DNA from 3 places in the Pseudomonas iranensis genome. Region 1 is predicted to be linked to each of the others. Evidence: riboswitches for the same ligand, from Rfam matches in the RefSeq annotation. Region 1 holds a riboswitch; each other region holds the start of a gene.
What was found. A riboswitch is a leader RNA that binds a small molecule or an ion and turns the genes downstream of it on or off. The one in region 1 is predicted to bind cobalamin.
Positions count from the first base shown of each region.

Region 2: linked by a shared signal. The riboswitch ahead of cobO (cob(I)yrinic acid a,c-diamide adenosyltransferase) and the one ahead of HU724_RS12955 (CbtB domain-containing protein) in region 1 are both predicted to bind cobalamin.
Region 3: linked by a shared signal. The riboswitch ahead of HU724_RS16580 (ABC transporter substrate-binding protein) and the one ahead of HU724_RS12955 (CbtB domain-containing protein) in region 1 are both predicted to bind cobalamin.

Region 1 is NZ_CP077092.1:2,888,781-2,892,954, reverse strand. It holds gene cobW (cobalamin biosynthesis protein CobW) at 1-611, opposite strand, end outside; cobalamin riboswitch at 711-922, opposite strand; cobalamin riboswitch at 1,533-1,751, shown strand; gene HU724_RS12955 (CbtB domain-containing protein) at 1,875-2,072, shown strand; gene HU724_RS12950 (CbtA family protein) at 2,084-2,785, shown strand; gene HU724_RS12945 (cobalamin biosynthesis protein) at 2,782-3,195, shown strand; gene cobM (precorrin-4 C(11)-methyltransferase) at 3,274-4,020, shown strand; gene nfuA (Fe-S biogenesis protein NfuA) at 4,137-4,174, opposite strand, start outside.
Region 2 is NZ_CP077092.1:1,996,124-2,000,297, reverse strand. It holds gene HU724_RS08895 (cobyrinic acid a,c-diamide synthase CobB) at 1-760, opposite strand, end outside; gene cobO (cob(I)yrinic acid a,c-diamide adenosyltransferase) at 757-1,368, opposite strand; cobalamin riboswitch at 1,450-1,679, opposite strand; gene HU724_RS08885 (hypothetical protein) at 1,843-2,427, shown strand; gene HU724_RS08880 (PQQ-dependent sugar dehydrogenase) at 2,494-3,807, shown strand; gene HU724_RS08875 (C40 family peptidase) at 3,939-4,174, opposite strand, start outside.
Region 3 is NZ_CP077092.1:3,730,403-3,734,576, reverse strand. It holds gene HU724_RS16590 (ABC transporter ATP-binding protein) at 1-563, opposite strand, end outside; gene HU724_RS16585 (FecCD family ABC transporter permease) at 560-1,576, opposite strand; gene HU724_RS16580 (ABC transporter substrate-binding protein) at 1,573-2,586, opposite strand; cobalamin riboswitch at 2,726-2,919, opposite strand; gene HU724_RS16575 (ParD-like family protein) at 3,040-3,267, shown strand; gene map (type I methionyl aminopeptidase) at 3,264-4,055, shown strand.

The DNA of each region.
Region 1 (4,174 bases):
ACTTCAGCGCGCACCCGAGCCAGATCTTCCGCGCTGGTCTGGTCGGCTTTGTTGAGGATGACCAGGTCAGCACTGGCCAGTTGATCGGCGAACAATTCGTGCAGCGGCGACTCGTGATCAAGGTTCGGATCGAGTTTGCGCTGGGCATCGACCTGATCCGGGAACGCTGCGAAGGTGCCAGCAGCGACGGCCGGGCTGTCGACCACGGTGATCACCGCATCGACAGTGCAGGCACTGCGAATTTCCGGCCACTGGAAGGCTTGCACCAACGGCTTGGGCAAGGCCAGGCCAGAGGTTTCGATGAGAATGTGATCAAGATCGCCGCGACGGGCGACCAGCTCGCGCATCACCGGAAAGAATTCTTCCTGCACCGTGCAGCACAGGCAGCCGTTGGCCAGCTCATATACGCGGCCGCTGGCCTCTTCTTCGGTGCAGCCGATGGTGCATTGCTTGAGGATTTCACCGTCGATACCGAGCTCGCCAAACTCGTTGACAATCACCGCGATGCGCCGGCCCTGAGCGTTGTCGAGCATGTGCCGCAGCAGCGTGGTTTTGCCCGAACCGAGGAAACCGGTGACGATAGTGACGGGGAGTTTGGCCAGTGTTTTCATCGGTATGCCCTTTGGCAAGCGGCGGGCATACGGGACGAGAACCGGCAGCGCGCATGCACGCCGGAAGCATTCGCCACCGGATCACCCCGCCCGGTTGTAGTGAGAATCTGTGACGAGGCAGGTCTCCTGGCTGACGGCGTTCAGGCGCTGGGCCTGGCGTTCATTGCGCCTTCCCGCTGGCTCATCGGTTGAGCTGGCAGTGGCGTGGCAACGAACATCACCGTTCACAGTTGCGGGGGCAGCCGCGGCTTTGACCGCGTTCCCTTCTTAGCTTCGGCGAGTGCCGAAGAACCTCGAAAGCGCAAGGCTACGCATGGGTCCGTCGTGGGTCAATGGGTCGGTGAGTCTGAAACTGGGGGTATATCCGTTGCTGCGGTAACGGCTTCCTATGGTTTCGCTCTTACAGCGAGTCCCTTTTTCAAACGCCGGAGTGCCGGCACAGCAAAAAGAAACCAAAAGGCTTTGCCCCGGCGTACGGCCCGCTCGCTGGGGCTCGGGGTACCTTCGTTACGGGACCGATCCGGGCGCAGCCTGCTGAAGGGGCAAAAGATCAAAGCCAAAGCAAAAGCCAGATCTAGAGCCCCTCACCCTAGCCCTCTCCCCGAGGGAGAGGGGACTGACCGAGGTGTTTAGGCGAAATACGCCGACTTGCGATATCGAGTCGAATGCAGATTCTGAAAAGCCCGCAAATCGGCTCCCTCTCCCTCGGGAGAGGGCTGGGGTGAGGGGCAGCAACAACACAAATTAAAAGCCGAACACCCACGCTTTTCACCACTCAATAAGCCGAGTGTCAGCTCGCCTGCTCTTGATCTTGATCTTGATCCACCGGCGACGGATATACACACAAAAACATCAGAAAAATCCCCCACCGCAGCACTGAAAACTTCCCGGAAATTGACTAAAAACCCAAACCCATGTTTTCCTGCCCACCTTGTTACGGGTGCCCTTCACAGGGTGAAACGGGAAACCGGTGAATCATGTGCTTTACTCAAAGCCATGTCAGTCCGGTGCTGCCCCCGCAACGGTAAGCGAGCGAAGCGTCAGATCCACTGTGCCCCGGCATGGGAAGGTGATGCTTGCAGGTCGGCCTTGTGCCAGCCCCTCGCAAGCCCGGAGACCGGCCCGCAACACCCAGCGCGCGCAAGCGCCGCTGACCACAAACAAACCCGCGGTGGGCGGGCGCTGTTCGAAATCCCTGCGTGCCCTGCTCGCAGGGATTTTCATGCGCTCTGTTTACCCGCTGACATTTCAGAGGGAAGCGCTATGTCGATCATCAGCAACACCGTCAGCCACACTGACCACATCTCCAGCAGCACCACACTCGGCCAACGCGTCGCCGCCGCCCTCTTCGCCTCGATCCTCGGTGCCAGCCTGGTCTGGTTCGCCGGTTTCTCGCACATCGAAGCGGTGCACAACGCCGCCCACGATACCCGCCACAGCGCCGCGTTCCCGTGCCACTGAGGCCTTTCAACATGATCAAGCGTATCGCGCAAACCGCAGGCTTCACCGGCCTGCTGGCCGCCCTGCTGCTGACGTTGCTGCAGAGCTTCTGGGTATCGCCACTGATTCTTCAGGCCGAAACCTTCGAGAAATCCGAGCCGGTCGCCGAAGCTCACCAACATGCCACCGGTACCGCCGCCCACAGCCATGATGCTGAGGCCTGGGAGCCAGAAGATGGCTGGCAGCGTGTGGCTTCGACCACTGGCGGCAATCTGGTGGTTGCGGTCGGTTTCGCTTTGATGCTCGCTGGCCTGTACACCCTGCGCGCACCGACCAGGACTTCGCAAGGCCTGCTCTGGGGTCTGGCCGGTTACGCGACGTTCGTTCTCGCGCCGACCTTGGGCCTGCCACCTGAATTGCCGGGCACAGCCGCCGCTGATCTGGCTTCGCGGCAGATCTGGTGGATCGGCACCGCCGCTTCGACCGCAGTCGGTCTGGCACTGATTGCCTTCAGCCGCCACTGGTTGATGAAGCTTCTCGGTGTGGCGATTCTCGCCGTGCCGCATGTGATTGGCGCGCCGCAACCGCAGGTGCATTCGATGCTTGCCCCCGAGGCGCTGGAAACGCAGTTCAAGATCGCTTCGCAGCTGACCAACGTGGCGTTCTGGCTGGCTTTGGGCGTGATCAGTGCGTGGTTGTTCCGCCGCAAAAGCGCGAGCCAATACCAGGCATGAGCGATGACCGCGCAGCGCCGACCTTCGTGGTCGGCCTCGGCTGCCAGCGCGGCTGCCCGGCCAGTACGTTGCGTGCATTACTCGATCAAGCGTTGCAGGCGCACCGCATCGAGTTGCGAGCGGTCAAGGCTCTGGCGAGTATCGATCTCAAGCGCGACGAACCGGGGTTGCTGGAACTGGCCACACAATTGAACCTGCCGCTGCAGTATTTCAATAGTGCCGAGCTGGCGCCCTTTCAACAGCGCCTCAGTCATCAATCGCAGATCGCCTTTGAGCGCACCGGCTGCTACGGCGTGGCGGAAAGCGCCGCGCTGGCGCTGGCCGAGCAACTGATTCAGGCGCCGGCGAAACTGCTGATCCACCGGCAGAAATATGCGCAGGCCACGCTGGCATTGGCCGGCGCTGCATAAAATCCCGATAATCCCCGCCATTGATCATGAGCACGCTTCATCTGCAGTGGGGCTGCGCCTCTTCACAAGGATTCAACGATGACCGTCTATTTCATCGGCGCCGGCCCCGGCGATCCGGAACTCATCACCGTCAAAGGCCAACGGCTGATTCGCAGCTGCCCGGTGATCATTTATGCCGGCTCGCTGGTACCCGCAGCGGTGCTGGAAGGTCATCAGGCCGAAATCGTGGCCAATAGCGCTGAACTGCATCTGGAACAGATCATCGATCTGATCAGGACTGCCCATGCCCAAGGCCAGGATGTTGCCCGCGTGCATTCGGGGGATCCAGGTCTGTACGGCGCGATTGGTGAGCAGATCCGCTACTTGCGTGAGCTGGGCATTCCTTTCGAGATCATTCCGGGCGTGACCGCCACGGCTGCATGCGCAGCGCTGCTGGGCGCCGAGTTGACCCTGCCGGACATTTCGCAAAGCGTGATCCTGACCCGTTACGCCGACAAGACCGCGATGCCCGTTGGCGAGGAGCTGGCCAGCCTGGCGCAGCATGGCGCGACCATGGCCATTCATTTGGGGGTCAATCATCTGGAAAAGATTTTGGTTGAATTGCTGCCGCATTACGGCGCGGACTGCCCGATTGCCGTGATTCACCGCGCGACATGGCCGGATCAGGACTGGGTCGTCGGTACACTGGCGGACATTGCCGCAAAGGTCGAGGCCAAAGGGTTTCGGCGTACGGCGCTGATTCTGGTCGGGCGGGTGCTGGGCAGCGAGGTGTTCAGCGAGTCTTCGTTGTATCGCGCCGGGCATGCGCATTTGTACCGACCGTGAGTGGAACGCGGAGCGTCCCGGGCTGCATGCCCACGCGGAGCGTGGGCATGATCAAGCCACAGGCATAAAAAAACGGCGCTCACGGGGCGCCGTTTTTCATGTTCGCAGCGAACGCCTTAGTAGTAGGCGTTTTCTTTCTGCGTGTGATCGGTCA
Region 2 (4,174 bases), 890 kb from region 1:
CATAGGTGAAGGCAAAGGCTTCATCACGGGCGACGGCGATGCGCACACCTTTTAATAGAGGCTCGGCGGCGATGACCTCAGGCGCGGCGAATTCAACGGCTGGTGGCAGCGCAACTTGGCAACTGCTGGCCAGCGCATCGGCAGCCGCGTCGAGACGCAGATCCAGATCATTCAATTCGCTGGCCTGGACCAGACCGAGGTGGCGGCTCGGCAATTCGATGCCGGTCTCGCGGGACAGCGCACCGTACCAGCGCAAACCTTCGGTGAGGCTGCCTTCGAGCAATTGCGCATGGCGCAAGGTGCCGACGCGGTTGGCCAGCACGCCAGCGAACGGCAAGTCCGGCTGATACTTCGCCAGGCCCAGCGCCAAGGCGCCAAAGGTCTGCGCCATGGCGGTGCCGTCGATCACGCCGAGCACCGGCACACCGAAGTGGCGCGCCAGATCAGCGCTGGATGGCGTGCCGTCGAACAGGCCCATCACGCCTTCAATCAGAATCAGATCAGCCTCGGCGGCGGCTTCCCACAACAGGCGGCGACTTTCCTGCTCGCCGACCATCCACATGTCCAGTTGATACACCGGCGCACCGCTGGCGCGCTCGAGGATCATCGGGTCGAGAAAGTCCGGACCGCATTTGAATACGCGCACCTTGCGCCCCTGATTGCGATGCAAACGGGCGAGTGCAGCGGTGACGGTGGTCTTGCCCTGACCGGAGGCCGGCGCGGCGATCAACACCGCCGGGCAGTGACGTGGTTGCTTCAAAGTTCGACGCCTTTCTGCGCTTTGATCCCGGCCTGGAAGGCGTGCTTGAGCATGCCCATCTCGGTGACCGTGTCGCCCATCTCGATCATTTCCGGCTTGGCGCCGCGACCGGTGACCACCACGTGCTGCATCGGCGGACGCGCCTGCAAATCGCTGAGCACCTGATCGAGATCGAGGTAGCCGTGCTTGAGGGCGATGTTCAATTCGTCGAGCACCACCAGACCGATCGAAGGGTCGCGCAACAATTCGCGCGAGACTTCCCAAGCGGCGGTCGCCGCGGCGATGTCGCGCTGACGATCCTGGGTTTCCCAAGTGAAGCCTTCGCCCATGACGTGGAAACGCACCTGCTCGGGGAAGCGGCGGAAAAACAATTCTTCGCCGGTGCTGTTGCGGCCCTTGATGAACTGCACCACGCCGCATTGCATGCCGTGGCCCATGGCGCGGGCGAGCATGCCGAACGCCGAACTGCTTTTGCCTTTGCCATTGCCGGTCAGCACCAGCACCAGGCCACATTCGTCGGGCGAGTTGGCGATGCGTTCGTCAATCACGGCTTTCTTGCGCTGCATGCGCGCCAGATGGCGCTCGTCACGCTCGGGGGAATCAGTCATGGGGAGCTCTCCGTTGAGGCTGGATAACGGCGGGCAGGCACAAGAATAGACGGCAAAAAGCCTGGCATCGCCCACCGTGATGCCGCTGAGATGGATCAGGCCGGTCTCCGGGCTCATGAGCGGCGTTTCGCCTGACTGCGCGCCTTCCCGCTTCTTTCGAGGCAGTGGCTCAAGGCGCAGTTTTCACTCATTTACCGTTGCGGGGGCAGCGCCGGGATCGTCGTGGCTTCGCTTGAAGACCACCCTCACCGGCTTCCCTGTTTCACTCTGTCGACGCGGGGCCACAGAGCACCTGAAACAAGCGGCGAAGGTTAGAGGGTTGGGGGTGGAGCGTCAATTGAAGAGGCGCTTTGCGCGCGAATAACTGCCGCTGATCAATTGTGCAGCGGCAATCTTGTGCCAGACTGTGACAGGTGATATCAAAGAGCCATGCTTTTTTCCAAAAAGCCCACTACAACAATAAGGATGACGACGATGCAAGGCATGATCATCAGCAACCCGCGCCTGGAATTCCTGCGCCCGCTGCTGGAACGCTGGTTTGACTGTATCGATCGCTACAACACCGTTCGCGGCGACAACGACACGCCGTACTGGCACGACGAAAAAGCCAATCTCGGCCTGCTCGCGGCAGCGGCGTGGATGGCTGAAATGGTCACGCTGAACGACACCGCCACGCGCAAACAGAACGAAGAAGGCGAACGCAATGCCCGCGCAGATCTGCTGATTGCCGGCGCCGAAGACCGCGCGTTCATCCAGGCCACGCAACGCTGGCCACGGGTCAACAACCTTAACCTGACCCAGGCCCTGCTCGACATCACCGCTGATGCCAAGCGCATCAGCTACGCCAGCGATCTCAAGCTCGGCTGCCTCTTCATCGCTCCGCAAAAAGCCCAGCACAGCGCCAGCCCCGAAGAACTGCAGGACATGGTCGACGACCTGCAAAAGGAACACACCTGCGCAGTGGCCTGGTATTTCCCCTACGCCTATCGCAAATTGCACAGCGACACGGGCAACTATCATCCGGGCATCGCCGTGCTGTTCAAGGAAGCCCGCGGTTGAGCAGTTGAACCATCGGGCCTGCGCCCTCCTCTATGTTTAGGAATGCATTCATAGGGAAGATCAGCAATGCGCAAGGCCCCACTCGCTCTCATCATCGCCGTCGCAGGCGGGCTCGCCGCCTGCGGTGAAACCTCCAGCCTGCAAGTCTCCGACGGCACCGGTCCGTCACCGAAACTGCCCGAACCGAACAAGACGCTGATCCCGACAGTCAACATCGCCCCGGCGGTGGGCTGGCCGGAAGGTGCGAAACCGACCGCTGCGGCCGGCACTCAGGTCGCAGCGTTTGCCGAAGGCCTCGATCACCCGCGCTGGCTCTATGTGCTGCCCAACGGCGATGTGCTGGTGGCGGAAACCAACGCGCCGCCCAAGCCCGATGACAGCAAAGGCATTCGTGGCTGGGTGATGAAGAAAGTCATGGGCAAGGCCGGTGCCGGCGTGCCCAGCCCGAACCGCATCACCCTGTTGCGTGATGCCGACCACGATGGCGTCGCAGAAACCCGCACGGTATTTCTGCAGAACCTCAACTCGCCGTTTGGCATGACGCTGGTTGGCAATGATTTGTACGTTGCCGACACCGACCGCCTGCTGCGCTTCAACTACGAGCCGGGCGCCACCGAGATCAAGACCCAACCGATCAAAGTCGTCGACTTGCCTGGCGGCACGCTGAATCACCACTGGACCAAGAACGTCATCGCCAGCAAGGACGGCAACAAGCTCTACGTCACCGTCGGCTCGAACAGTAACGTCGGCGAAAACGGTCTGGATCAGGAAGAAGGCCGCGCGGCGATCTGGGAAGTCGATCGCGCGACCGGCAATCATCGGATCTTTGCTTCGGGCATTCGCAACCCCAACGGCCTCGCCTGGGAACCTACCAGCGGCGCATTGTGGACAGCAGTCAACGAGCGTGACGAAATCGGCAGCGACCTGGTGCCGGACTACATCACGTCAGTCAAGGACGGCGGCTTCTATGGCTGGCCGTTCAGCTACTATGGCCAGCACGTCGATGTGCGAGTCAAACCGCAGAATCCGGATCTGGTGGCCAAGGCCATCGCTCCGGATTACGCGGTCGGTCCGCACACCGCTTCGCTGGGCCTGACCTTCGCCGAGGGCAACCGCTTGCCGGCGCAATTCAAGGAAGGCGCGTTCATTGGCCAGCACGGCTCGTGGAACCGCAAACCGCACAGTGGCTACAAGGTGATTTTCGTGCCGTTCACTGGCGGCAAACCGACCGGGCAACCGGTGGATGTGCTGACCGGTTTCCTCGACAAGGATGAGAACGCGCTGGGCCGCCCAGTGGGCGTGGTCATCGATCAGCAAGGTGGCTTGCTGGTGGCGGATGATGTCGGGAACAAGGTGTGGCGCGTGTCGGCCAGCAAATAAGCTAAGCACGACGTAAAAAAATGTGGGAGCGAGCCTGCTCGCGAATGCGTAGTGTCAGCCTCCATTGAATTGGCTGATACACCGCTTTCGCGAGCAGGCTCGCTCCCACATTAGAATGTCTGCGATTTTTACTACGGGTTATGCGCCAGCTGCCCCGGCTGCAACACTCGCTTGGCGCTCAGATACGCCTTCTGCCAATACGCTTTCGACAGACTGTCGAGCTTGACCGTGCCGCCCGTGGCCGGTGCGTGCACGAAGCGCCCCTCACCGACGTAAATCCCCGCATGACTGACCTGCGAGCCGCCATTGGTGGCGAAGAAAATCAGGTCGCCGGTCTGCAAGCCTTCCTTGCCGACATTCGGCGCCT
Region 3 (4,174 bases), 840 kb from region 1:
ACCGGCAGTGCGCGCACCACTTGCAGAATGCTCAACTGATGCTGGATATCGAGGTGGTTGGCCGGCTCGTCGAGCAGCAGGATCTGCGGGCGCTGCGCCAGTGCGCGGGCGATGTGCACGCGCTGGCGTTCACCGCCGGAGAGGCTGCGCCAGAGGCGGTTGCGCAGGTGCACGGCGTCGACGTCAATCAGCGCTTGCTCGACGATGGCGTCATCGGCCGGCGACCACGGTTGCAGCGCTGACAACCACGGCGTGCGCCCCAGCGCCACCGCGTCGAACACGCGAATGCCATCGTCGGTGTCGGCCTGTTGCTCTACCACCGCCAGCGTCTGCGCGATGCTGCGCCGCGACATCTTGCCCAGCGTCCGACCGTCGAGCTGCACATGGCCCGCGCTCGGTTCACGCAAGCCGGCGAGCAGTTTCAGCAGCGTGGATTTACCCGAACCGTTTGGCCCGACAATGCCCAGGGTCTCGCCGCGCTGAACGTCGAGGCTGACACCATTGAGCAACTCGGCACCGCGCACTTTGAAGCCCACACCCGCACAACTCAGAACCGTGTTCATCGCGCCGATCTCCGGCCCACCAGAATCAGCGCGAACACCGGTGCGCCGACCAGCGCAGTGATCACGCCGACCGGGATCACCTGACCCTTGATCAGGGTGCGCGACAGCACATCGGCGGCGATCAGAAACACCGCGCCGCCCAGCGCACTGGCCGGCAACAGACGCGCATGCCCCGTGCCGAGCAACAACCGCGCGGCATGGGGAATCACCAGGCCGACAAAACCGATCGAGCCGACAATCGACACCATCACCGCCGTCACCAGCGCGGCGCAGCCGATCAACAGAATCTGCACGCGGCGCACGGCAATGCCGAGGGAGGCTGCCGAGTCCGCGCCAAAGGTGAACGCATCCAAGGCTCGGCGATGCCACAGACAAACAACCAAGCCCAACACCGCCACCGGCACCGCCAGCCACACCGACGGCCAGCGTACGCCGCCGAGATTGCCCAGCAGCCAGAACATGATGCCGCGCGCTTGTTCGGAGCTGGCCGAGCGGGTGATCAGAAAAGCGGTGAGGGCGTTGAACAGTTGCGAGCCGGCAATCCCGGCCAGAATGATCTGCCCGGTGCCACTGGCCGAGCCGCTGACCCGTGCCAACAAAATCACCAGTACGAACGCGGTCACCGCGCCGGCAAAGGCACCGACCGACAATGAAATCGCCCCGGCGCCGACGCCAAGCAGGGCGACCATCACCGCGCCAGTCGAGGCGCCAGCAGAAATTCCCAGCAGATACGGATCGGCCAACGGATTGCGCAGCAGCGATTGCAGGATCACCCCGCACGTCGCCAGGCCGGCGCCGCAGGCCGCCGCGACCAGCGCGCGGGTCAGGCGATAGTTCCAGACGATGCCTTCGTCGATCGGGTCGAGCACATAACCGGCGCCCCACAGCTTGTTGGCCAGCACCTGCAACACTACGCTCGGCTCGATCGAAGTCTCGCCAATGGCCACGCCGCCAATCAGCGCGACCGACAGCGTCAACAGCACCAGCAGCAAACGGATCAGGCGTCTGCTCATGGCGACAGGTCGTAGCCGTTGATGGCGCTGGCCAGTTGTGCGAGGCCGTCGAAGGTGCGCAGGCTGGCCTGCATGGCCATGGCGTCAAGGATGATGATGCGGTTGTGCTTGACCGCGTCCATGTTGCGCGTCACCGGATCACTGCGCAGGAAGGCGAGTTTTTTCTGATAGTCGTCCGCCGGGAAACGTCGACGATCCATGCGCGCGATCACCAGAAATGTCGGGTTGGCCTTGGCGATGGTTTCCCAGCCGACGGTCGGCCATTCTTCATCCGACTCGACCACGTTGCGCACGCCGAGGGTGCTGAGCATGAAATCGGGAACGCCTTTGTGCCCGGCCACGAAAGGCTCGATGTCCATCTCGGCGCTGGAGAACCACACCAGGGCGCTGACGTCTTTGCGCTGCTGCTTTTTCGCCGTGGCGATCGACTGCGCGAGGCTGGCTTTGAGCTGGTCATTGAGCTGCTCGCCACGCGCCTGCACATCGAAAATCGCTGCGAGCTGGCTCACGGCTTTGTAGATGCTGTCGATGCGAAACGGCGCCAGCCGCGTGCCGTCCGAGCCGACGAGGTTGTCCTTGGCTTCGCAGTCGGAGGGCAGCAGATAGGTAGGAATCTTCAGTTCATGAAACTGCTCGCGGGTGCCGACCGTGCCTTGCGGGCCGACCATCCATTCCAGCTCGACGGCTACCAGTTCCGGGCGTTTGGCGATCACCGCTTCGAAACTCGGCTCGTTGTCGGCGAGGCGCTCGATCCTGTCGTTCTGCGCTTTGTATGTGCCCAGCACGTCGTTGAACCACAACGAGGTGCCGACGACTTTGTCGCCCAGGCCCAAGGCATAAAGCATTTCCGTACCGGCCTGGCCGATGGTCACCGTGCGCGCGGGCGCGTGCTGAAAGGTCAGGCTGCTGCCGCAGTTCTCCACGGTCAGCGGATACGCAGTCGGCGTCGCTTGCGCCAGGGCGCAAAGGCTCAAAGCGGTGAGCAGGGTGGCAACGCGGGGCAGCAGCATGGGGCAGTCTCCAGGAGAACCGTACGGGAGCAGGCGGGTACGGTTGGAAACACACCTCGGGCGCGGTCGTGGAAACTGCGCAAGGCCGGCACAGGGAAAATGCGCACGGCACGATGTCCTTCCCGGACACCCCGCCGGTTAGTCAGTCACTGTGCCGGCAGGTCTCCTGACTGATGCGTCATCGCCACGCTCCGGCCTTCCCGGGATTCACCCAGTGGCAGTCGAGGAGCAGGCTCGGCACCTACAGTTGCGGGGGCAGTTCCGATCGATGCTGTGCAAGCATTTCGGATTCCCTATTAATTCCGTGTGGAAACCGGCGGCGGCATGGTAGTCGATTTGCGCGGTGGAGGGGGAGGCGAATCTGTGACAGCGTCGATTTTGTCGTCGGCATTGCAATCTGTCATATGCCCTGGCTAATATACGATCCATATACACATCGTATCGGATTCATATATGGGCATCGTAAAGATTTCAGAGGACATGCACGAGAACCTGCGCATCTCCAGCAACGCCCTCAGCCGCTCGATCAACGCGCAGGCCGAGCACTGGATGCGCATCGGCATGCTCGCCGAGCTGCATCCCAACCTCGACCACAGCGCCATTTGCCGCCTGCTGATCCGCGCCGAACAGAACGGCGGACTGGATCTGCAACAACTGACTCAGGAAGCCGTCAGCGCATGAGAAACCAGATCAAGATCAACACCCCGGCCGACATCGAAAAATCCCGCGCTGCCGGCAAACTCGCCGCCGAAGTACTGGCGATGCTGGTGCCGCATGTGAAGGCCGGGGTGACCACCGATGAGCTGGACCGGTTGTGCAACGACTACATCGTCAATGTGCAGAAAGCCGTGCCGGCCAACGTCGGTTATCACGGCTTTCCGAAAACCGTCTGCGCGTCGGTCAACGACGTGGTGTGTCACGGGATTCCATCGGGTACGCCATTGAAGGACGGCGACATCGTCAACCTCGATATCGCCGTGATCAAGGATGGCTGGTTCGGTGATACCAGCCGCATGTACGTCGTGGGTGAGGCGAGCCCCGAGGCGCAGCACCTGATCAAGACTACGTACGACGCGATGTGCGCGGGCATTCGCGCAGTGAAACCGGGCGCAACGCTGGGCGATATCGGTCATGCGATCCAGAGCCTGGCGGAGGCGGAGGGCTTCAGCGTGGTGCGCGAGTATTGCGGCCATGGCATCGGCAAGGTCTATCACGATGAACCGCAGATACTGCATTACGGCTTTCCCAACCAAGGGCTGAAGCTCAAGGCCGGAATGATTTTCACCGTGGAACCGATGCTCAATGCCGGCAAACGCCATGTGAAGAACATGCCGGATGGCTGGACGGTGCTGACCAAGGATGGCTCGTTGTCGGCGCAGTGGGAGCATATGGTCGCGGTGACGGAAAGCGGGTTTGAAGTGCTGACGGCGTGGCCGGATGAGATTGAAGGGTACCGGGCCATTGGCTAATACCGCGTCGCCTGCTTGCCCTCACCCTAGCCCTCTCCCAATGGGAGAGGGGACTGACCGAGGTGTTGTTGCGAGATACGCCGACGTGCGATACCGAGTCGAACTTACATTTTGCACAG